3 regions of the Streptomyces sp. NPDC102259 genome follow, and region 1 is predicted to be linked to each of the others. Evidence: riboswitches for the same ligand, from Rfam matches in the RefSeq annotation. Region 1 holds a riboswitch; each other region holds the start of a gene.

The links. Region 1 has a riboswitch for cyclic di-AMP ahead of ACIRPU_RS05505 (C40 family peptidase). Riboswitches for the same ligand answer to the same signal wherever they lie in the genome.
Positions count from the first base shown of each region.
Region 2: it holds a riboswitch for cyclic di-AMP, as region 1 does, so the genes downstream of both, ACIRPU_RS09265 (M23 family metallopeptidase) here and ACIRPU_RS05505 (C40 family peptidase) in region 1, are expected to answer to the same signal.
Region 3: it holds a riboswitch for cyclic di-AMP, as region 1 does, so the genes downstream of both, ACIRPU_RS27740 (transglycosylase family protein) here and ACIRPU_RS05505 (C40 family peptidase) in region 1, are expected to answer to the same signal.

Region 1 covers NZ_JBIWMA010000002.1:196,771-204,397, reverse strand. Annotated here, with positions in the region: gene ACIRPU_RS05515 (ATP-dependent Clp protease proteolytic subunit) at 30-665, shown strand; gene ACIRPU_RS05510 (hypothetical protein) at 672-977, shown strand; cyclic di-AMP (ydaO/yuaA leader) riboswitch at 1,319-1,530, shown strand; gene ACIRPU_RS05505 (C40 family peptidase) at 1,534-2,007, shown strand; gene ACIRPU_RS05500 (ATP-binding protein) at 2,067-2,549, opposite strand; gene ACIRPU_RS05495 (helix-turn-helix transcriptional regulator) at 2,763-3,623, shown strand; gene ACIRPU_RS05490 (DUF397 domain-containing protein) at 3,633-3,875, shown strand; gene ACIRPU_RS05485 (8-amino-7-oxononanoate synthase) at 3,922-5,049, opposite strand; gene bioB (biotin synthase BioB) at 5,197-6,447, shown strand; gene ACIRPU_RS05475 (adenosylmethionine--8-amino-7-oxononanoate transaminase) at 6,440-7,627, shown strand, end outside.
Region 2 covers NZ_JBIWMA010000003.1:125,703-133,329, forward strand. Annotated here, with positions in the region: gene ACIRPU_RS09250 (DNA topoisomerase (ATP-hydrolyzing) subunit A) at 1-1,116, opposite strand, end outside; gene ACIRPU_RS09255 (pitrilysin family protein) at 1,387-2,736, shown strand; gene ACIRPU_RS09260 (M16 family metallopeptidase) at 2,733-4,121, shown strand; cyclic di-AMP (ydaO/yuaA leader) riboswitch at 4,324-4,492, shown strand; gene ACIRPU_RS09265 (M23 family metallopeptidase) at 4,507-5,250, shown strand; gene ACIRPU_RS09270 (GntR family transcriptional regulator) at 5,439-6,134, shown strand; gene ACIRPU_RS09275 (HPr family phosphocarrier protein) at 6,361-6,642, opposite strand; gene ACIRPU_RS09280 (GNAT family N-acetyltransferase) at 6,821-7,627, shown strand, end outside.
Region 3 covers NZ_JBIWMA010000013.1:183,384-191,010, forward strand. Annotated here, with positions in the region: gene ACIRPU_RS27720 (SurA N-terminal domain-containing protein) at 1-61, shown strand, start outside; gene ACIRPU_RS27725 (nucleoside triphosphate pyrophosphohydrolase) at 141-1,136, shown strand; gene ACIRPU_RS27730 (cytochrome P450) at 1,307-2,593, shown strand; gene ACIRPU_RS27735 (transglycosylase family protein) at 2,799-3,824, shown strand; cyclic di-AMP (ydaO/yuaA leader) riboswitch at 4,029-4,215, shown strand; gene ACIRPU_RS27740 (transglycosylase family protein) at 4,219-4,935, shown strand; gene eno (phosphopyruvate hydratase) at 5,278-6,564, shown strand; gene ACIRPU_RS27750 (septum formation initiator family protein) at 6,688-7,164, shown strand; gene ACIRPU_RS27755 (DUF501 domain-containing protein) at 7,187-7,627, shown strand, end outside.

The DNA of each region.
Region 1 (7,627 bases):
ACCGTCAGACGTTGAAGGAGGGGGCTCCGATGTACCGACCGTCCGCCCGTCATGTCCTGCCCGAGTTCACCGAGCGCACGAGCTTCGGGCACCGGACCATGGATCCGTACGCGAAGCTGCTGGAGGAGCGGATCCTCTTCCTGGGGACGCCGATCGACGACATCTCGGCGAACGACGTGACGGCCCAGTTCATGTACCTCGAGCACAAGGACCCGGACCGGGACATCGCGCTGTACATCAACTCCCCCGGCGGCTCCTTCAGCGCGATGACGGCCCTCTACGACACGATCCGGTACGTCACGTGCGACGTGGAGACCATCTGCCTGGGTCAGGCGGGCTCGACCGCGGCGGTGCTCCTGGCGGCGGGCACGCCCGGCAAGCGGTACGCGCTGCCGGGCGCGCGGATGACGATCCGCCAGCCGTCCCTGCCCGAGCCCTTCCAGGGACAGGCGAGCGATCTGGCCATCCAGGCCGAGGAACTGGCCCGCACCCGCGCGAGCCTGGAGGAGATGCTCGTACGGCACACCGGGCGGACCCCGGAGCAGGTGACGGCGGACATCGAGCGGGACACCTTCCTCACCGCCCAGGAGGCCCTGGAGTACGGCCTGGTGGACGGGATCGTCACGGGCCGCAAGGCCTCGGCCGACGCCCCCGGCGGGAGGTGACCGCCGATGGTGCCCGAGCTGCCGCCGCTGCCCGCGCTGACCCGCGCGGAGGCCGAGCTGATCGACGGATACCTCGACGTGGTCGACATGCTCGGCCGGATCAATCCCGCCCACCACGGCGACACCTACCGCGGACTGCGCGCCGCCCAGGCGCTGGTGACCAAGGCGACCGCGCTGCGCGACGCGCTGACGCTGATGCACCAGCGGGGCGAGAGCGAGCTGCACGCGCCGACGCTCGCGCGGGCGCTGCGCGTCCTGGACGGGGAGCGCCGCACCGCGCGGGTCACGCTGCCCCCGCTCGCCGACGGTTGAGCCGACCGGCCGACCCCGGTCCGGACCCGGCACGCCCAGGACGTGACGACCGGACCGGAGTCGAAACGACCCAGAAGGCGTACCCCCGTTCGGCAGAACGTCTACTGTTCCCCCAGACGCCCAGAGGTTGCGCAAAAGGGCGCACTTGGGGCGGAACGGGAGGCGTCACCGCTGGTGGGAGCCCCTGAGGCGGCCCGGCACCTGATCGTCCATCAGAGTGTTCACCCGAACGGGTGAGTGGTGAGTAACCCCACAAATCCCCGGTTCCGTTGGGATTTTCGGACATCGGTGAGCCAAGATCCCTGACTGACGACAAGCCCCCGCCACAAGCGGCGGGGCGGTCCGGGCGGACGCCGAGTCCTGCCGCCTCCCGGATGACCGGTCGACAGGAGTGCATCGGCAGGAGTGGAGGACCCAAGCATGACGGGTCGCCGGAACGGTCACGCCATGACCGGACCGAGCAGCCCTTGGGGTGAAGCCGCAGCAGCGGCCGGGCAACTTCGCCAGCCCGAATCCGACAGGTCATCCTTCACAGGCGGCTGACGAAGGGTTGCGCATGACTGCGCTCAATCGTGTCCCGTCGCTCATGGCCCGGGCCGGTACGGCCTCGGCTTTCGCCATCGCCGCCGTGGGCGGCTCGGTCGTGGTCCCGGGGCTCGCCCCCGACGCCGCGGCCGCCACACCGGCGACGAAGGCGCTCCAGATCGCGGCCTCCAAGAAAGGTGCTCCGTACAAGTACGGGGCCACCGGACCGAAGAGGTTCGACTGCTCCGGGCTCACGCTGTACTCGTTCAAGAAGGCGGGCAAGAGCCTGCCTCGGACGGCGGCCCAGCAGTACAACAAGACGAAGCACATCTCGTCGTCGAGCCGCAAGGCGGGCGACCTCGTGTTCTTCCACTCGGGCTCGAACGTGTACCACGTCGGGATCTACGCGGGTAAGGGCAAGATCTGGCACTCGCCGAAGACCGGCGACGTGGTGAAGCTCCAGAAGATCTGGACCAAGAGCGTCTGGTACGGGCGGGTCCGCTAGGGCCCTCTCAGGGTCACGGGCTGGTTTTCCCGGGGCGGTGGGGGCGTCCTGACGCGCCTTCACCGCCCCGGGAGCTCACCCTCCGCCGGAGCCGTCAGAGCCCCGGCCACCGGCTCCGCCGCCGGGACGGCCCACGGGAGCTCGACGGTGACCGTCTTGCCGCCCTCCCGGGTGGGCCGCACTCTCAGCTTGCCGCCGCACTCAGCGGTCAGCCAGCGAATGATCACCATGCCTCGGCCGTTGTCCTGCTGGACGGCGGCCGGCAGTCGTTTGGGGAAGCGCGGGTGGCTGTCGGTGACCCCCACGCGCAGGTGTTCGTCCCGTTCGAGGACCAGGCCCACCGTGAAGGTGGGCGACTGCCCGAAGGTGTGCTGTACGGCGTTGGTGGCGAGTTCCGAGACGATCAGCCGGATGGCGTCGGCCGTCTCCGCGTCCGCGGGCAGGCCCCATTCCACGAGGACTCCGGTCACGAAGACGCGGGCCGTGGAGACCGAGGCGGGATCGCTCGGCAGAGTGACGGATGCTTCCAGGTGATCTGCCATGGCGACGTCGTCCCTTTCCCACGGGACCGGGAGCCCGACACGGTGCGGATGGTTCGAGTACGGTCCCGGACTGGTGCTTCTTCGCCAGACTGCCATTACCGCGCCGGTCACGGGTGGGATCCACCAAGATATGCATATATCTGTCGCCCAATGCGGTGAACTCTGCGACGGCAGAGCGTATTTGGTCGGCCCGATAGGAGTAAGGAGGGACCCATGCAGCACGGTCCCGCGGTGCGCCGCCGAAAGCTGGGCGCCGAACTGCGCAATCTGCGCGCCCAGGCCGGGCTCACCAGTGGTGAGGCGGCCCGGCTCGTGGGCTGGCACCAGTCCAAGGTGAGCCGTATAGAGACCGGTATCAGTGGATCGAAACCGGCCGATGTGCGGTTACTCCTCGACGCCTATGGTGTCGAGGATCAGCAACTGCGGGAGCTGATGCTGGCGCTGGCCGGCGCCGACGGCAGTGGCGGCCGGGACCACTGGTGGCACGCCTACCGCGGGGTGCTGCCGCCCACCTACCGGGACTTCATCAGTCTGGAGTCGCAGGCGAGCGCGATGCGCACCCTGGAGACGACGGTGGTGCCGGGGCTGCTGCAGACGCCCGAGTACGCACGCGCGGTGACCAGGGCGGCCGTGGAGGGGGGCGACGAGGATCAGCTCGACACCCTGGTGGAGGTTCGGCTGGCCCGCCAGGACGTGCTGCGGGCGCAGCCGCCGCTGGAACTGTGCGCGGTACTGGACGAGGCGGTGCTGCGGCGGGAGGTGGGCGGGCCCGAGGTGATGGCGCGACAGCTGGGTCGGCTCGTGGAAGCCGCCCGATTGCCCCAAGTGCGGCTCCAGGTACTGCCGTTCGCCGCCGGAGCGCATATCGGGGTAACCGGCCCTTTCGTTATCTTCTCATTTTCGCGCACTTCTGATCTGGACGTGGTTGTTCTCGACCACTTGACGAGTAGCCTCTATCTCGAACGGAAAGAAGACCTCCAGGCCTACACCGAGGCCTTCAACGCCCTTCGGGCGCACGCCCTTTCGCCCGGGGACTCATCGGATTACATCGCCGCGATAGCCGACGGCGCGTAAGGAGGCACCATGTCCGCACCACCGCGGAACGTACCTTCCAGTACCGATCCCGACCGTCTCCCTGATGTGCGGTGGCTGCGCAGCAGCTACAGCACGGGAGCGAACAACTGCGTGGAGACCGCCCGGCCGGCCTCCGGCCCCTGGGCCGGTCTGCTCGCCGTACGCGACTCCAAGGACCCGGCCGGACCCGCCCTGCTCTTCTCCCCCGAGAGCTGGACGGGCTTCACGGCCGCGTTCTCACCGGCACGCTGACCGCACCGCAGTAGTCAGAGGCGGTCCACGGCCGTGTCACGCCGACTCATGGTCGTGTTTCGCCGATCACCCGTACAGCGCGTTCCAGCTCGGCCCCGGAGAGGTCCGCACGCGCGGTCAGCCTGAGGCGCGAGATGCCGTCGGGCACGGAGGGAGGACGGAAGCAGCCCACGGCCAGGCCTGCCGACCGGCAGTCCGCCGCCCAGCGCACGGCCCCCTCCGGGGACGGCGCACGCACGGAGACGACCGCGGCGTCCGGACGCACCGCTGCCAGACCCGCGGCCGTCAGGCGCGCGTGCAGCTCGCCCGCCACCGCACGCGCGCGCGACGCGCGCTGCGGCTCCCGGCGCAGCAGCCTGAGGGCCGCCAGCGCCGCGCCCGCCGCCGCCGGCGCCAGGCCGGTGTCGAAGATGAACGTCCGGGCCGCGTTCACCAGATGCTCGATCACCCGCGCGGGCCCCAGTACGGCGCCGCCCTGGCTGCCCAGCGACTTGGACAGCGTGACCGTGACGACGACGTCGTCGGCGCCCGCCAGCCCCGCCGCGTAGGGAGCGCCCTGCCCGCCGTCCCCGAGCACACCGAGCCCGTGGGCGTCGTCGACGACCAGTCCGGCGCCGTGCTCCCGGCAGGCGGCCGCCAGGGCGGCCAGCGGGGCGGCGTCGCCGTCGACCGAGAAGACCGTGTCGGAGACGACCACGGCCGGGCCGTCGTGCGTGCCGAGCGCCTTGCGCACCGCGTCCGGGTCGGCGTGCCCGACGACCTGGGTCGTGCCGCGGGCCAGCCGGCAGCCGTCGATGAGCGAGGCGTGGTTGCCCGCGTCGGAGACGATGAGCGAGCCGTGGGGGGCCAGCGCGGTGACCGCGGCCAGGTTGGCCGCGTACCCGGAGGAGAAGACGAGGGCCGCCTCGAAGCCGCAGTGCTCCGCGAGCTCCCGCTCCAGCTCGGCGTGCAGCTCGGTGGTGCCCGTGACGAGCCGGGAGCCGGTCGCCCCGCCGCCCCAGGTCCTGGCGGCCGCCGCGGCGCCCTCCGTGACCTCGGGATGGCGGGCGAGGCCCAGGTAGTCGTTGCTCGCCAGGTCGAGGAGCGGCGAGTCGGCCGGGCGGGGCCGCAGCGTCCGTACGAGTCCGGCCCGGCGGCGCAGCTCCGCCTGTTCGTCGATCCAGCCGAACGCCATGGGTCCTCCGGGCTTTTGTAGGTAGCGGACAGACACTAGCGGGCCGGCCGCCCACCCACGGTGTGGCAATACCCACACGTCGAACCCGGTGTGTTGTGTGATCCCTACCTTGGCCCGGAGCGGGTGCGTAGGACAGGATCGGCTCTCATGGACCTGCTGAACACGCTGGTGGACAAGGGGCTTCGGCGCGAGCTGCCGACCCGCGAGGAAGCTCTGGCCGTGCTGGCCACTTCCGACGACGACGTGCTGGACGTGGTGGCCGCGGCCGGCCGGGTGCGCCGGCAGTGGTTCGGGCGACGGGTGAAACTCAACTACCTCGTCAATCTCAAGTCGGGGCTGTGCCCCGAGGACTGCTCCTACTGCTCCCAGCGACTCGGCTCGACGGCCGGGATCCTGAAGTACACCTGGCTCAAGCCGGAGGAGGCCTCGCAGGCGGCGGCGGCCGGGCTGGCGGGCGGGGCCAAACGGGTCTGTCTGGTGGCGTCCGGGCGCGGTCCGACGGACCGTGACGTGGACCGGGTCGCCGGCACCATCAAGGCGATCAAGGACCAGAACGAGGGCGTCGAGGTCTGCGCCTGTCTGGGCCTGCTCTCCGACGGCCAGGCCGAACGGCTGCGCGAGGCGGGCGCGGACGCCTACAACCACAACCTGAACACCTCCGAGGGCACGTACGGGGAGATCACGACCACGCACACGTACGCCGACCGGGTGGACACGGTGCAGAAGGCGCACGCGGCGGGCCTGTCGGCGTGCTCGGGCCTGATCGCCGGCATGGGCGAGTCCGACGAGGACCTCGTGGACGTCGTCTTCTCGCTGCGGGAGCTGGACCCGGACTCCGTGCCGGTCAACTTCCTCATCCCGGTCGAGGGCACCCCGCTCGCCAAGGAGTGGAACCTCACCCCGCAGCGCTGCCTGCGCATCCTGGCGATGGTGCGGTTCGTCTGCCCGGACGTCGAGGTGCGCATCGCGGGCGGTCGTGAGGTCCATCTGCGCACGATGCAGCCGCTCGCCCTGCACCTGGCCAACTCGATCTTCCTGGGCGACTACCTCACGACCGAGGGCCAGGCCGGCAAGGCCGACCTGGAGATGATCGCGGACGCCGGTTTCGAGGTCGAGGGCGCGGAGCAGGTCACCCTGCCGGAGCACCGGGCGACGGCGGGCGGCGGCTGCGGCTCGCACGAGGGGGGCGGCTGCGGCTCGCACGAGGGGGGCGGCTGCGGCTCGCACGAGGACTCCGGATGCGGCTCGCACGCGGGCGGCGGGGTGTGCGGCTCCGCCCCGGCGTCGACGACACCGGCGTCGGCCCCGACTCCGGCCGCGGCGGTCGGCGAGGCCCGTACGGACCTGGTCGCCGTACGCCGCCGTGGCGCCGGTACCGATCTCGCGCCCAATGCCTGAGCTGCCCCCGCTCGGGGTGCCCGAGCTGCTGGAACTCGACCGGCGGCACGTGTGGCATCCGTACGGTCCGATGCCCGGCCGGGTCGAACCGCTCGTCGTGGAGTCGGCGAGCGGGGTACGGCTACGGCCGGCGGACGGCTCGGGTGAGCTGGTCGACGGCATGGCGTCCTGGTGGGCGGCGATCCACGGCTACAACCACCCGGTGCTCAACGAGGCCGTGCGCGAGCAGCTGGGCCGGATGAGTCATGTGATGTTCGGCGGGCTCACCCACGAGCCCGCCGTACGCCTGGCGAAGCTCCTTGTCGACATGTCGCCCGACGGTCTGGAGCATGTCTTCCTCGCCGACTCCGGCTCGGTGTCGGTCGAGGTGGCGGTGAAGATGTGCCTCCAGTACTGGCGCTCGCTGGGCCGCCCGGCCAAGCGACGCCTGCTGACCTGGCGCGGCGGCTACCACGGCGACACCTGGCAGCCGATGTCCGTGTGCGACCCCGAGGGCGGGATGCACGACCTGTGGACCGGGGTGCTGCCCCGACAGGTCTTCGTGGACGCGCCTCCGGTGGAGTTCGAGGAGGCGTACGCCGACCTGCTGCGCGAGACGATCGAGCGGCACGCCGACGAACTGGCCGCGGTCATCGTGGAGCCGGTGGTGCAGGGCGCGGGCGGGATGCGGTTCCACTCCCCCGGGTATCTGCGGGTGCTGCGCGAGGCGTGCGACGCCCACGACGTGCTGCTCGTGTTCGACGAGATCGCGACCGGGTTCGGCCGTACGGGCGCGCTGTTCGCGGCGGGGCACGCCGCGGTGACGCCGGATGTCATGTGCGTCGGCAAGGCGTTGACCGGCGGCTATCTGACGATGGCCGCGACGCTGTGCACCTCCCGGGTGGCCGACGGGATCTCGCGGGGCGAGGTACCGGTCCTGGCCCATGGGCCGACGTTCATGGGCAACCCGCTCGCCGCGGCCGTCGCCTGCGCCTCGATCGAGCTGCTGCTCGGTCAGGACTGGCTCGCGGAGGTCAAGCGGATCGAGGCGGGGCTGCGGGAGGGTCTCGCGGAAGCTGCCGAGATCCCGGGTGTGCGGGACGTCCGGGTCCTCGGCGCGATCGGCGTCGTCCAGCTCGACCGCCCCGTGGACATGACGGCCGCCACCCGGGCCGCCGTGCGCGAGGGCGTCTGGCTGCGG
Region 2 (7,627 bases), on a different contig from region 1:
GGTGAAGCGGTGGTCGAGGTAGACCTCGAGGAGCTCCTTGAGGCCCAGCGTGAGCGGCTGGCCGTCGACCAGCGCCACGTTGTTGATGCCGAAGGACTCCTCCATCGGGGTCAGCTTGTACAGCTGCTCCAGGACGGCCTCCGGCACGAAGCCGTTCTTGATCTCGATGACCAGGCGCAGACCGTGCGCGCGGTCGGTGAGGTCCTTGACGTCGGCGATGCCCTGGATCTTCTTCGAGCCGACCAGGTCCTTGATCTTGGCGATGACCTTCTCGGGCCCGACGGCGAAGGGCAGTTCGGTGATGACCAGACCCTTGCGGCGGGCCGTGACGGTCTCCACCGAGACCGTGGCGCGGATCTTGAACGTGCCGCGGCCGTTCTCGTAGGCGTCCCGGATGCCGGAGAGGCCGACGATCCGGCCGCCGGTGGGCAGGTCGGGGCCCGGAACGTACTTCATCAGGGCGTCCAGATCCGCGCCGGGAAAGCGGATCAGATGGCGGGCGGCCGCGATGACCTCGCCCAGATTGTGCGGCGGCATGTTCGTGGCCATGCCGACCGCGATCCCGGACGCGCCGTTGACCAGGAGGTTCGGGAAGGCGGCGGGCAGCGCGACCGGCTCCTGCTCCTGGCCGTCGTAGTTGGGCGTGAAGTCGACCGTGTCCTCGTCGATCGACTCCGTCATCAGGCTCGTCGCCGCGGCCTGGCGGCACTCGGTGTACCGCATGGCGGCCGGCGGGTCGTCGTTGCCCAGCGAACCGAAGTTGCCGTGGCCGTCGACCAGCGGGAGCCGCATGGAGAAGGGCTGGGCCATCCGCACCAGCGCGTCGTAGATCGACGCGTCGCCGTGCGGGTGCAGCTTGCCCATGACCTCGCCGACGACCCGGGCGCACTTCACATAGCCGCGCTCCGGGCGCAGGCCCATCTCGTTCATCTGGTAGACGATGCGGCGGTGCACCGGCTTGAGGCCGTCACGGGCGTCCGGCAGGGCGCGGGAGTAGATGACCGAGTACGCGTACTCGAGAAAGGAGCCCTGCATCTCGTCGACGACGTCGATGTCGAGGATCCGCTCCTCGTACGAGTCGTCGGGCGGCGGGGTCTTCGTGCTGCGGCGGGCCATCGCTGCCGGCTCCTTGCTGGGGCGTGATACGGGATCTGACGCGGACCATTGTGGACCGTGGCACTGACAGCGCGGGCGAGGACCTGGCGTCGGCAGTCCGGCCCGAACGCAGAGGCATCTCCTCCACGGCTGCCCGCAGGCTACGCGATCTCGCTCTCGGCGTATGTCGCCCGGGAACTTCGCGGACCGTCCGCACGCTTGCATACAGTGGCAGGACCGGCAGGAAAACCGCGGTTTCGACGACCGCGTCCGCGATCGGAAGGGACGTACATGCCCATGGGTCACACGGCCACAGCCCAGGCAGGCTCCGGGGGCCTGACAGCGACCGAGCACCGTCTGGCCAACGGCCTGCGCGTGGTGCTCTCGGAGGACCACCTGACCCCCGTCGCGGCGGTGTGCCTCTGGTACGACGTCGGTTCACGCCACGAAGTCAAGGGGCGTACGGGTCTTGCTCACCTTTTCGAGCACCTGATGTTCCAGGGCTCGGGCCAGGTCAAGGGCAATGGCCACTTCGAGCTGGTCCAGGGGGCCGGCGGCTCGCTCAACGGCACCACCAGTTTCGAGCGCACGAACTACTTCGAGACCATGCCCACCCACCAGCTGGAGCTCGCCCTCTGGCTGGAGGCCGACCGCATGGGCTCGCTGCTCACCGCGCTGGACGACGAGTCGATGGAGAACCAGCGCGACGTCGTCAAGAACGAGCGCCGTCAGCGCTACGACAACGTCCCCTACGGCACGGCCTTCGAGAAGCTGACGGCCCTCGCCTACCCGGACGGCCACCCCTACCACCACACGCCGATCGGCTCGATGGCCGACCTGGACGCGGCGACCCTGGAGGACGCGCGCGCGTTCTTCCGCACGTACTACGCGCCCAACAACGCGGTCCTCTCCGTGGTCGGCGACATCGACCCGGAGCAGACCCTCGCCTGGGTCGAGAAGTACTTCGGCTCCATCCCCGGCCACGACGGCAAGCCCGCGCCCCGTGACGGCGGCCTGCCCGACGTCATCGGCGAGCAGCTGCGCGAGGTCGTCGAGGAGGAGGTGCCGGCCCGTGCGCTGATGGCCGCCTACCGGCTGCCCGAGGACGGCACGCGTGCGTGCGACGCCGGCGACCTGGCGCTCACCGTCCTCGGCGGCGGCGAGTCCTCCCGCCTCTACAACCGGCTGGTGCGCCGCGACCGTACGGCCGTCGCGGCCGGCTTCGGCCTGCTGCGGCTCGCCGGAGCGCCCTCCCTGGGCTGGCTGGACGTCAAGACGTCCGGCGACGTCGAGGTGCCCGTCATCGAGGCCGCCATCGACGAGGAGCTCGCCCGGTTCGCCGAGGAGGGCCCCACGGCCGAGGAAATGGAGCGGGCCCAGGCGCAGTTGGAGCGCGAGTGGCTCGACCGGCTCGGCACGGTCGCCGGCCGCGCCGACGAACTGTGCCGGTTCGCCGTCCTGTTCGGTGACCCGCAGCTCGCCCTCACCGCCGTCCAGCGCGTGCTGGACGTCACGCCGGAGGAGGTGCGGGAGGTCGCCAAGGCCCGCCTGCGCCCCGACAACCGCGCGGTGCTCGTCTACGAGCCGACCGCCGCCGAAGCCCCCGCCGACCAGGACGAGAACGAGGAGGCGGCCCGGTGACCGAGCTCGCCACGATGGACTTCCACCCCCAGCCCCGGGCGGGCGAGGCCAAGCCGTGGGCGTTCCCGGCGCCCGAGCGCACCGCGCTGGCCAACGGCCTGACCGTGCTGCACTGCCACCGTCCCGGCCAGCAGGTCGTCGCCGTCGAGATCCTCCTCGACGCGCCCCTGGACGCCGAGCCGGCCGGCCTCGACGGCGTCGGCACGATCATGGCGCGCGCCTTCTCCGAGGGCACCGACAAGCACTCCGCCGAGGAGTTCGCCGCCGAACTGGAGCGCTGCGGCGCCACCCTGGACGCGCACGCGGATCACCCCGGTGTCCGGCTGAGCCTCGAAGTGCCGGCCTCGCGCCTGCCCAAGGGCCTCGGTCTGCTCGCCGACGCCCTCAGGGCCCCGGCCTTCGCCGACAGCGAGGTCGAGCGCCTCGTCCGCAACCGCCTGGACGAGATCCCGCACGAGCTGGCCAACCCCTCCCGGCGCGCCGCCAAGGAGCTCTCCAAGGAGCTGTTCCCGGCCACCGCGCGGATGTCACGCCCGCGTCAGGGCACCGCGGAGACGGTCGAGAAGATCGACTCCGCGGCCGTACGCGCCTTCCACGAGAAGCACGTCCGTCCCGCCACGGCCACGGCCGTGATCGTCGGCGACCTCACCGGCGTCGACCTGGAGGCGCTTCTGGGCGACACCCTGGGCGCCTGGACGGGCTCCTCGGCCGAGCCGCGGCCCGTGCCGCCGGTGACCGCCGACGACACCGGCCGGGTCGTCATCGTGGACCGTCCCGGCGCCGTCCAGACGCAGTTGCTGATCGGCCGGATCGGCGCCGACCGGCACGACCGTGTGTGGCCCGCGCAGGTGCTCGGCACGTACTGCCTCGGCGGCACCCTCACCTCCCGGCTGGACCGCGTCCTGCGCGAGGAGAAGGGCTACACCTACGGTGTCCGCGCGTTCGGGCAGGTCCTGCGGTCCGCCCCGGACGGCTCGGGCGCCGCGATGCTCGCCATCAGCGGGTCCATCGACACCCCGAACACCGGTCCCGCTCTGGACGATCTGTGGAAGGTGCTGCGCACCCTCGCAGCCGAGGGGCTGACCGACGCCGAGCGTGACATCGCCGTGCAGAACCTGGTCGGTGTGGCGCCGCTGAAGTTCGAGACCGCCGCGGCCGTCGCCGACACGCTGGCCGACCAGGTCGAGCAGCACCTGCCGGACGACTTCCAGGCCACGCTGTACCGGCAGCTGGCCGCGACCGGCACGGTGGAGGCCACCGCGGCGGCCGTGAACGCCTTCCCGGTGGACCGGCTGGTGACCGTCCTCGTCGGCGACGCGGCCCAGATCAAGGAGCCGGTCGAGGCCCTCGGCATCGGCGAGGTCAAGGTCGTGTCCGCGGAGTAGTTCCCGGCAACGGCACACGCGTGTGGGGGCCCTGGTCGACGAAAGCGTCACCAGGGCCTCCGCATGTCCGAATTGATGCGGAGGTTGCCTGTCTGCCCTGTGGGATGCGCTACAAAAGCCGGGATCCGTTTGAGGATTGAAACCCGCGCCGCTTAGCGTCATCCGGGCTGTTCGTCAGGCAGTGCGCCGCAGCCGCGGCACCGGACAGTCATCGCCGAGTCCCCGTATGGCGCGAGCCAGGGGAGCCGGGGACCCACTTGTGAAGTCCCTGGGGTGAATCGGACGCCCGCGCGTGAACGCGAGGGGGTCCGTAGGAGACCTTCCTGCTCCGAACCCGTCAGCTAACCCGGTAGGCGAGAGGGAAGGAAAGGACACCCCCAACTTCATGGCGTTCACCTGCGCCACCGGCAAGCACCGTCGGCCCAGCCGGATGCAGCGCACCAGCGTCCGCGCTGCGGGCATCGCGGCGCTCACCACCACCGGTGTCATGGCCACCGTCGCCTCCACCCCGGCCTTCGCCGCCGAGCCCACCCCCGAGCAGACCGGGCTGATCCCCGTCGTCGCCGCCGGCGAGTCCGTCGCCGAGCAGATCGACGACCAGGTCGCCGTGCAGAAGCACGCGGCCTTCGAGGAGGCCGCCCGCCAGGCCGCCGCGAAGAAGGCCGTGGAGGAGCGCGAGGCACGCGTGCGTGCCGCCCGCGACGCCGAGCGCAAGCGCCTCAACACCTTCGTGTCGCCGATCACCGGTTCCTACGTCTCCACCGGCTACCAGGCCAGCAGCTCGCTGTGGTCCTCCGGCAGCCACACCGGCATCGACTTCCACGCCGCGAGCGGCACCTCCGTGCACGCGGTCGGCTCCGGCACCGTGGTCGAGGCCGGCTGGGGCGGGTCCTACGGCAACCAGATCGTGATCAAGATGAACGACGGGACCTACACCCAGTACGGTCACCTGTCGTCCCTCGCGGTGTCGGTGGGCCAGACGGTCACCCCGGGCGAGCGGATCGGCCTGTCCGGCGCCACCGGCAACGTCACCGGCCCGCATCTGCACTTCGAGGCCCGCACCACCGCGGAGTACGGCTCGGACATCGACCCGGTCGCGTACCTCCGCAACCACGGTGTGAACGTCTGACGACCCTCGGCGACAGATCGTCTTGCCCCGGCCCTCCCGGCCGGGGCTTTCGCCGTTTCCGAGACCCTGCTGTCCAAAAAATATCCCTGGATTCCGGCCCGCCATCGGAAATTCCCGCTGATTGCAATAGAGTCACGGAACACACGTCAATCGTCGACGTTTCACGGGGATTAAGGCGGAGGTCCGTCATGCGTATTCCGGCGCACTCGGTGTGCACGGCCATTCGGGACGACATCGTCGCGGGTGTCTACGAGCGCGGCAGCCGCCTCACCGAGGAACTCCTCGCCCGTCGCTACGGCGTTTCCCGCGTCCCCGTCCGCGAGGCGCTGCGCACGCTGGAGGCCGAGGGCTTCGTCGTCACGCGGCGGCACGCGGGCGCGTGCGTCGCGGAGCCGACCGAGCAGGAGGCGGCGGACCTGCTGGAGATGCGCATGCTCCTGGAGCCGCTCGGCGCCTCCCGGGCCGCCCAGCGGCGCACCGAGGCCCATCTGAAGGTGCTGCGCGGACTCGTCCGGCTGGGCCAGGAGCGGGCCAGGCGGGGCAACAGCGAGGATCTGCGCTCCCTGGGGAGCTGGTTCCACGAGACCCTCGCCCAGTCCTCCGGAAGCCATGCCCTGACGTCGATGCTCACTCAGCTCCGCCACAAGATCGCCTGGATGTACGCGGTGGAGGCGCCGGCCAACCCCGTGGAGTCCTGGGCGGAGCACGGCGCGATCGTGGACGCGGTGGCGCGCGGCGACGGCGAGCGCGCGCGGGCGATCACGGCGCTGCACACGGAGCGCGCGACGTCCGCGCACCGGCTGCGCTTTTCCGGCGGCCCCGAGCGCGCCGACCGTGTGAGGACTTCGCAACCTCCCGTAAACATGACGGGTCTGCGGCATTAACACGGGGGCCGTATACAAAGAGGGGGATAATTCGCGGGGGATTATTTCTGCTGCCCGTAAGGGGAAATGCGAAGGGCTCGCCCGATAATTCGGACGAGCCCTTCGGGGTCAGCGGGACGGCACTTTAGAAGTGACGAACACCGCCACCGTCAATTGAGCAACCCCGACGACGCGCGACCGCGTCCGCGAGAGCGGCGTCGGCTCGGGCGCACAGAGGGCTGCGCGCTCAGACGGTCTCGGGGAGCTCCTCGAGACCCTCGGCGACCAGCTTCGCCAGCCGGTCGAGGGCCGCGTCCGCGCCGTCGGCCTCGGAGGCGAGGACGATCTCCTCGCCGCCCTGGGCGCCCAGGCCGAGAACGGCCAGCATGGAGGCCGCGTTGACGGGGTTGCCGTCGACCTTGGCGATCGTCACCGGGATACCTGCGGCCGTGGTGGCCCGGACGAAGATGGAAGCGGGGCGGGCGTGAAGGCCCTCGGCCCAGCCGACGTTGACGCGGCGCTCAGCCATGTGATGCTGCCCTTCAGTGTTCAGGTTGTCTAGACCAGTGTTCCACACGTGAAGCGAGTGAGGGAGGGGTCGTGTGGTCCCCTCCCGACGTGGACGTCGGATCGCGGCCTCGATCCGACGTGCGTCCTCCACAGACTGCCTCGCGCCGTTGTCGTACGCGAGCCGTACTCTGGGCCCCATGCAGAGCGCGTCGGACCGGCACGAGTACCCCGCCCACTGGGAGGCCGACGTGGTGCTGCGCGACGGCGGCACCGCGCGCATCCGCCCCATCACCATCGATGACGCCGAGCGCCTGGTCAGCTTCTACGAGCAGGTTTCGGACGAGTCGAAGTACTACCGTTTCTTCGCGCCCTACCCGCGCCTGTCCGACAAGGACGTCCACCGCTTCACGCACCACGACTTTGTGGACCGGGTGGGACTCGCGGCCACGGTCGGCGGCGAGTTCATCGCCACCGTACGCTATGACCGCATTGGTGCCGACGGCATGGCAGCCTCGGCGCCGGCCGACGAGGCCGAGGTCGCGTTCCTCGTGCAGGACGCCCACCAGGGCAGGGGCGTCGCCTCCACGCTGCTCGAGCACGTCGCGGCCGTGGCACGCGAGCGCGGCATCCGCCGCTTCGCGGCCGAGGTGCTCCCCGCCAACACCAAGATGATCAAGGTGTTCACGGACGCCGGTTACACCCAGAAGCGCAGCTTCGAGGACGGCGTCGTCCACCTGGAGTTCGGCCTCGAACCCACCGAGCGCTCCGTCGCCGTGCAGCGCGCGCGGGAACAGCGTGCCGAGGCGCACTCCGTGGGGCGGCTGTTGGCGCCCGGCTCCGTAGCCGTCGTCGGCGCAGGCCGCACCCCCGGCGGCGTCGGCCGAAGCGTCCTCGGCAACCTCCGCGAGGCGGGCTTCACCGGGCGGTTGTACGCCGTGAACAAGGCTTTCCCCGAGGACCTGAAGGAACTGGACGGGGTGCCCGCCCACCGCTCGGTGCGCGAC
Region 3 (7,627 bases), on a different contig from region 1:
CGACGCGAAGACGCCCTGGGTACGGGAGATCTCGGCGGCGGGGACGCAGCAGACGACGTGACCGTGTGATCGTACGACCGGTCGGTCCTGCCTGTGGATAACTCGCGGGGGCGCTGACGGGTGTGGGTTACGTTCGGGGTGTGAACGCCAACAGCTCCGCCGCCGCCCCCACCGAGGTCGACGCCCCCGGTCGCGTCGTCCTGCTCACCACCAGCCACCGGGTCGCCCCCGGCCTGCTGTCCTGGCCCGCCTGGCAGGTACTGCGCACGGCGGACCGGGTGCTGTGCGCGGACGGCGCGCATCCGCAGCTGCCCTATCTGCGGGATGCGGGCGTCACCGTCGAGGAGACCTCCCCGACGGCAGAGGAGCTGCTCGCCGCCTGCGCCGGCGGCCGCACGGTCGTGGTCGTGGCCACCGGCGAGGGCGAACCGGCCCTCACCGACGGCCTGGCCCGCCTGGCCGGCTCCGGCCGGGTGTCGATGCCCGAGCTGGAACTGCTCCCCGCCTCCTACGACCTCCCCGGCGCCCGGCTTCTCGACCTCGTCCAGGTCATGGACCGGATCCGCGTCGAGTGCCCGTGGTCCTCCCGGCAGACCCACAAGGGCCTGGCGAAGTACGCGGTCGAGGAGTCGTACGAACTGGTCGAGGCGATCGAGGACGGCGACCACGACGAACTCCGCGAGGAGCTGGGCGACGTGCTGCTCCAGGTCGTCTTCCACGCCCGCATCGCCGAGGAGGACGAGGAGTCCCCGTTCTCCGTCGACGATGTCGCGGGCACGATCGTCGCCAAGCTCATCCACCGCCACCCCCATGTCTTCGGCGACGCCACGGCCACCACCCCGGAGGAAGTGAAGGAGCACTGGCTGCGCACGAAGGCGACGGAGAAGCGGCGGGAGTCGGTGACGGACGGCGTCCCCCTGCATCAGCCCGGACTGGCCCTCGCGGCGAAGCTCGTGTCCCGGGCCCGCACGGCACGCCTCGAGGTACCGCTGCCGGCGGCCGAGGGCATCGGCTACGAACTGCTCGCCCTGGCGGCACGAGCCGAATCGGAGGGCGTCGACCCGGAGGCGGCACTGCGCGCCGCGGCCAGGGCGTACCGGGACGCGATCCGCGGTGTCGAGGGGGTCGATGGTTAATACGGTGAGTTCCTGATCCGCCGAGCCACGAGGACGAAGCCGCCGAGGTATGCCGGCCCGCGCCGCCGCAGCCGACGGCGACGAGGGGGCCGCAAGGCCGCCGACAGGGGGCACCCCGGCGCGGGCAAGGCCCTCGCGGAGCGCGGCGAGGACACCGCTACGGTCAAGGGGTGACCGAGCAGCCCGAGCCAGACAGCACCGCTCCCGAACTCTTCACCTGGGAGTTCGCGACCGACCCGTACCCCGCCTACGCCTGGCTGCGCGAGAACGCGCCCGTGCACCGCACCGTGTTGCCCAGCGGTGTCGAGGCCTGGCTGGTCACCCGGTACGCCGACGCGAAACAGGCCCTCGCCGACCAGCGGCTCTCCAAGAACCCGGCGCATCATGACGAACCGGCGCATGCCAAGGGCAAGACCGGCATCCCCGGTGAGCGCAAGGCCGAGCTGATGACGCATCTGCTCAACATCGACCCGCCGGACCACACCCGGCTGCGACGGCTCGTCAGCAAGGCCTTCACGCCCCGCCGGGTCGCCGAGTTCGCGCCCCGCGTCCAGGAGCTGACGGATCAGCTCATCGACCGGTTCGCCGCCGAGGGCACGGCCGACCTCATCCACGACTTCGCCTTTCCTCTCCCCATCTACGCGATCTGCGACCTCCTGGGCGTGCCCCGCGAGGACCAGGACGACTTCCGCGACTGGGCGGGGATGATGATCCGGCACGGCGGGGGTCCGAGGGGCGGGGTCGCGCGGTCGGTGAAGAAGATGCGCGGCTACCTGCTGGAGCTCATCCACCGCAAGCGCGCGGAGCTCCCCGCGGACCCGGCTCCCGGCGAGGACCTCATCTCCGGTCTGATCCGCGCCTCGGACCACGGCGAGCACCTCACCGAGAACGAGGCCGCCGCCATGGCCTTCATCCTGCTGTTCGCCGGCTTCGAGACGACCGTCAATCTCATCGGCAACGGCACCTACGCCCTCCTCACCCACCCTGAGCAGCGCGGACGCCTCCAGCGGTCGCTCACCGAGGAGGACGGCGACCGCGGCCTGCTGGAAACCGGCGTCGAGGAACTCCTGCGCTACGACGGCCCCGTGGAACTCGCCACCTGGCGGTTCGCGACCGAGCCGCTGAGCGTCGGCGGGCAGGACATCGCGCCGGGCGACCCCGTCCTCGTGGTGCTGGCGGCCGCCGACCGTGACCCGGCGCGCTTCTCGGACCCCGACACCCTCGACCTGTCCCGCCGTGACAATCAGCACCTCGGCTACGGACATGGCATCCACTACTGCCTGGGCGCCCCGCTGGCCCGGCTGGAGGGCCAGACCGCGCTCGCCACCCTCCTGACCCGGCTGCCCGACCTTCGACTGGCCGCGGATCCGGCCGAGTTGAGGTGGCGCGGCGGGCTCATCATGCGCGGACTGCGGACGTTGCCGGTCGAGTTCACTCCGGTGCATTCCGGCTCATAAGCGGTCCATGTCTGACCGGACGTCAGCCGGAGTGTGACCGTTCGGCGGAGCAAAGGTGACCAACACTCAAGTCTGTGATCTTCACGTGATCTGCGCGGCATTAACTTGTGACAAGTGATCGTCTGCCGATACGTTCACTCGTCAGCGCGGAGCATCGGTCTCACCCGCCGCGCCGGTCAGTGCTGTCCAGAGAAAGGCCCCTCGCATGCTCTCCGGGAACGGTCGTCACCGTCGCCCCCGCCAGGCCCCGGCCCTCCTTGTCGCGGCCGGAGTGACGGGCTCCGCCATCGCCATTCCGCTGCTCGCCGCCTCCGGCGCGAGCGCGGCCGACGGCACGGTGTGGGACAAGGTGGCGCAGTGCGAGACCGGCGGCTCATGGAGCGCCGACGAGGGCGGCGGGGAGTACGGCGGCCTGAGCCTCACCCAGAAGGACTGGGAGGCGTACGGCGGCCTCGACTACGCGACGAGCCCCGACCTGGCCAGCCGCAGCCAGCAGATCGCCGTGGCGCAGAAGGTGCTCGCGGCCGACGGGATCGGCGCGTGGGGCACCTGTGGGCTGACCTCCGGGCTCACCCAGGAGAACGGCGCGCTGAACGTGGACACCGGCGTGGCGGACGACTCGTCCGACTCGTCCGACTCCTCTGGATCTTCCGGATTGTCCGACCTGTCCCGGGGCTTGTCCGGATCCTCGGGTTCCTCGACGAGCGGCGACTCCTCGACCGGATCGTCCGACTCATCCGGCTCGTCCGCTGATTCTTCCGGTTCGCCCTCGGCGTCCGCTTCCTCCCCTTCGTCCTCTTCCTCCGCTGCCACGGATGGCTCCGGCTCGACCGGCGGTTCCGGCGGCCGGGGTGAGGGATCGGCGGGCGACGGCTCGCCCACGGCGACCCCAGAAGCGGATGACTCAGACAATTCCGGCCAGGATGAGGGCTCTTGGAGCCTCGTCGACACCGGCTCCCTCGGCTCCGGCCGCCACCGTGGCACCACCGCCGACGAGGCGACGGCCAAGAGCGCGACCGACGCCGGCGTGGACGGCACCACCACCGCCTCCGCCGGCCGGCACGCCGCGGCCACCTATGTCGTCCAGGAGGGCGACTCCCTTGCGTCCATCGCCGACTCCCTTGGCCTCGACGGCGGATGGCGCGCCCTCTATGCCGAGAACAGGGGCCTCATCGGCGCCGACCCGAGCGACATCGCCGCCGGTCAGACCCTCGACACAGGGGTGGAATAGGGCGCAAAGCCCAAGAAAAACAGCGGGAGTTCACGTCACACTTCACACCGAATGTCCCTTTTGGTGAAAGTGTGGGATGAGTCTCAGAAGCCCTGATCGTCTTTGAAATTCAGCCGATCGCGTGTCTACGGTCGAGGCCACTCGGCAACCCGAGCCCCGGCCGTCGCAACGCCGAATCCTGCCAGCGACGAACCGGGAACAGTCGTCGCGCAAGCGCCGTAGGCAGGAGCGGGGGACCCAAGGTAAGTGCCGCGCCGGTCGGTTGACCGGAACGGCTCGGGGTGAAGCCACACCTCCCACGGAGCAGCGCTCCGGCGGGCGAGGACGTGGCCGGGCAACTCACACGGCCCGAACCCGACAGCTCACCTCGCAGGCGTCGGTGAGGGGATCCACCATGCTGTTTTCCGCCAAGGGCAAGCACCGCCGCCCGTCCAAGGCGACCCGCGTCGCCGCGCTCGCCGGCGTCACCGGTGTCGCCATCGCCGCCCCGCTCATGGCGGCCGGCAGTGCCTCCGCCGCCACCGCCTCCGAGTGGGACGCGGTCGCCCAGTGCGAGGCCGGCGGCAACTGGTCCATCAACACCGGCAACGGCTACTACGGCGGCCTCCAGTTCTCGGCGTCCACCTGGGCCGCGTACGGCGGCACCGCCTACGCCTCCACCGCCGACCAGGCCTCCAAGTCCCAGCAGATAGCCATCGGCGAGAAGGTCCTCGCGGGCCAGGGCAAGGGTGCCTGGCCGGTCTGCGGCACCGGCCTGTCCGGCGCCGCCTACAACGGCAGCAGCGCCGGCTCCTCGAGCTCCGGCTCGTCCAGCTCCTCCGGTTCCTCCAGCTCGTCGAACAGCGGCAGCACCAGCAGCCGCTCCACCGAGGAGCAGAGCGCCTCCCGCTCGACCGACCGCCCTGCCGCCTCCAAGACGGTCACCACCCCGACCGGCAAGAAGGTCAAGAAGGGTGACGGCGAGTACAAGGTCGTCAAGGGCGACACCCTCAGCTCCATCGCCGAGAAGCACAAGGTCAAGGGCGGCTGGGCGAAGCTGTTCGAGCTGAACAAGGACATCGTCGTCGACGCGGACCTCATCTACCCGGGCCAGCAGCTGCACCTGAAGTGACACCTGGCCCCAAGAGAAGCCACAGCGCCCTCACATCCGAGGTCGGCACACTGAAGACCTCGTGAGGGTCACCCCCCGTCCCCACGGGCTCCCCGCTCCGGTGCGTGTTCCCCCGTACGCACCGGAGCGGGGTTTCTCTTTGCCCGTTCGTCACTTCCTGTCGACCTTTCTCGGCCACCCCCTTTGTTCCGGGCGGAAACAATAGGTACGGTCTGTCTGTCCACGGGACGGTCGGTCGGCTGCCGACGGCCCCGGGGCGGTTAGGCTCTAGTCGCAAGGCCCAGCCAGGGCTCATCAAGGCCCCTGGGCCCCGCACAACCAGCGTCACATCCCAAGAAGGAGATGCTCGTGCCGTCCATCGACGTCGTCGTAGCCCGGGAAATCCTGGACTCCCGAGGCAACCCCACGGTCGAGGTCGAGGTCGGCCTCGACGACGGCAGCACGGGTCGTGCCGCCGTTCCGTCCGGCGCCTCCACCGGTGCCTTCGAGGCCATCGAGCTCCGCGACGGTGACCCGAACCGCTACCACGGCAAGGGTGTCGAGAAGGCCGTCCTCGCCGTCATCGAGCAGATCGGCCCGGAGCTCGTCGGCTACGACGCCACCGAGCAGCGCCTGATCGACCAGGCCATGTTCGACCTGGACGCCACCGACAACAAGGGCTCGCTCGGCGCCAACGCCATCCTCGGCGTCTCGCTCGCCGTCGCGCACGCCGCCTCCGAGGCCAGCGACCTGCCGCTGTTCCGCTACCTGGGCGGCCCCAACGCGCACCTGCTGCCGGTGCCGATGATGAACATCCTGAACGGCGGCTCGCACGCCGACTCCAACGTGGACATCCAGGAGTTCATGATCGCCCCGATCGGCGCGGAGTCCTTCTCCGAGGCCCTGCGCTGGGGCGCCGAGGTCTACCACACTCTCAAGAAGGTGCTGAAGACCAAGGGTCTGTCCACCGGCCTCGGCGACGAGGGCGGCTTCGCCCCGAACCTGGAGTCCAACCGCGCCGCCCTCGACCTCATCATCGAGGCCATCAAGCAGGCCGGCTACATCCCCGGCGAGCAGATCGCGCTCGCGCTCGACGTCGCCGCGTCCGAGTTCTACAAGGACGGCAAGTACGAGTTCGAGGGCAAGTCCCGCTCGGCCGCCGAGATGACCGAGTACTACGAGGAGCTCGTCTCCGCGTACCCGCTCGTCTCCATCGAGGACCCGCTGTACGAGGACGACTGGGCCGGCTGGAAGGTCATCACCGACAAACTGGGCGACAAGGTCCAGATCGTCGGCGACGACCTCTTCGTCACCAACCCCGAGCGTCTGGCCCGCGGCATCGAGGAGGGCTCCGCCAACGCCCTGCTCGTCAAGGTCAACCAGATCGGTTCGCTGACCGAGACCCTGGACGCCGTCGAGATGGCCCAGCGCAACGGCTTCAAGTGCATGATGTCCCACCGCTCCGGCGAGACCGAGGACGTCACCATCGCCGACCTCGCGGTCGCGGTGAACTGCGGTCAGATCAAGACCGGCGCCCCGGCCCGCTCGGACCGCGTCGCCAAGTACAACCAGCTGCTGCGCATCGAGGAGATCCTCGACGACGCCGCGGTGTACGCCGGCCGCAGCGCCTTCCCGCGCTTCAAGGGCTGAGCACAGGCCGACGCCGCTGACCCGAACCGGGTCAAGGCTCCGCCAGTCGTACGTACGTCCCCGTACCCGGTCCCGTACCGTGTGCGGGGACGTACGCACGTGTGAGACGGGAGGCGGGAAGCAGTGGCCGTGAAGGACCGGGACCGTTTCTCCACCGCGACCAGGATCAAGCTGCTCGGCGAGCAGACCGCGGCCCGGGTCTACCGCTCCCAGACCAAGCGCCAGGCCCGCCGCTCCCGGCTCACCGGCCGCGCCGCGCTCCTCGCGCTCGTCCTGTGCACGCTGATCGTGGCCCTGGCCTATCCGATGCGTCAGTACGTCTCCCAGCGTGCCGAGATCGCCGATCTGGAACGGGAGAAGCAGCAGGCAGCAGAACGCGTCGAGCAGTTGCGCGACCTCAAGGCGCGCTGGCAGGACGACGCCTACGCCGAGCAGCAGATCCGGCAGCGGCTGCACTACGTGCTGCCGGGGGAGACCGGGTTCGTCGTGATCGATCCGGACGCGGCCAAGCAGTCCCGCGCCGACCTCGGGGCGACCGACCGCCCCTGGTACTCGAACGTCTGGGACGGCGTCGACAAGTCCGACGCCTCCGACCAGTGAACTGACCGATAGAAAGACAGGCATGGAAACGCCCCCGCCGACCACCCCGCGCACCGAGCCCACCGACGCGGACGTCGAGGCCTTCAAGCAGCAGCTCGGACGGCCGCCGCGCGGTCTGCGCGCGATCGCGCACCGCTGCCCGTGCGGCGAGCCGGACGTCGTGGAGACGGCCCCCCGCCTGCCCGACGGCACCCCCTTCCCGACGCTGTACTACCTGACGTGCCCGAAGGCCAACTCGGCCATCGGCACGCTCGAGGCGAACGGCGTGATGAAGGAGATGACGGAGCGGCTGCGGACCGACCCGGAACTGGCCGCCGCCTACCGTGCCGCGCACGAGGACTACATCCGGCGCCGGGACGAGATCGAGGAACTGAAGAACTTCCCCAGCGCGGGCGGCATGCCGGACCGTGTGAAGTGCCTGCACGTGCTCGTCGCGCACTCCCTGGCCGCCGGCCCGGGCGTG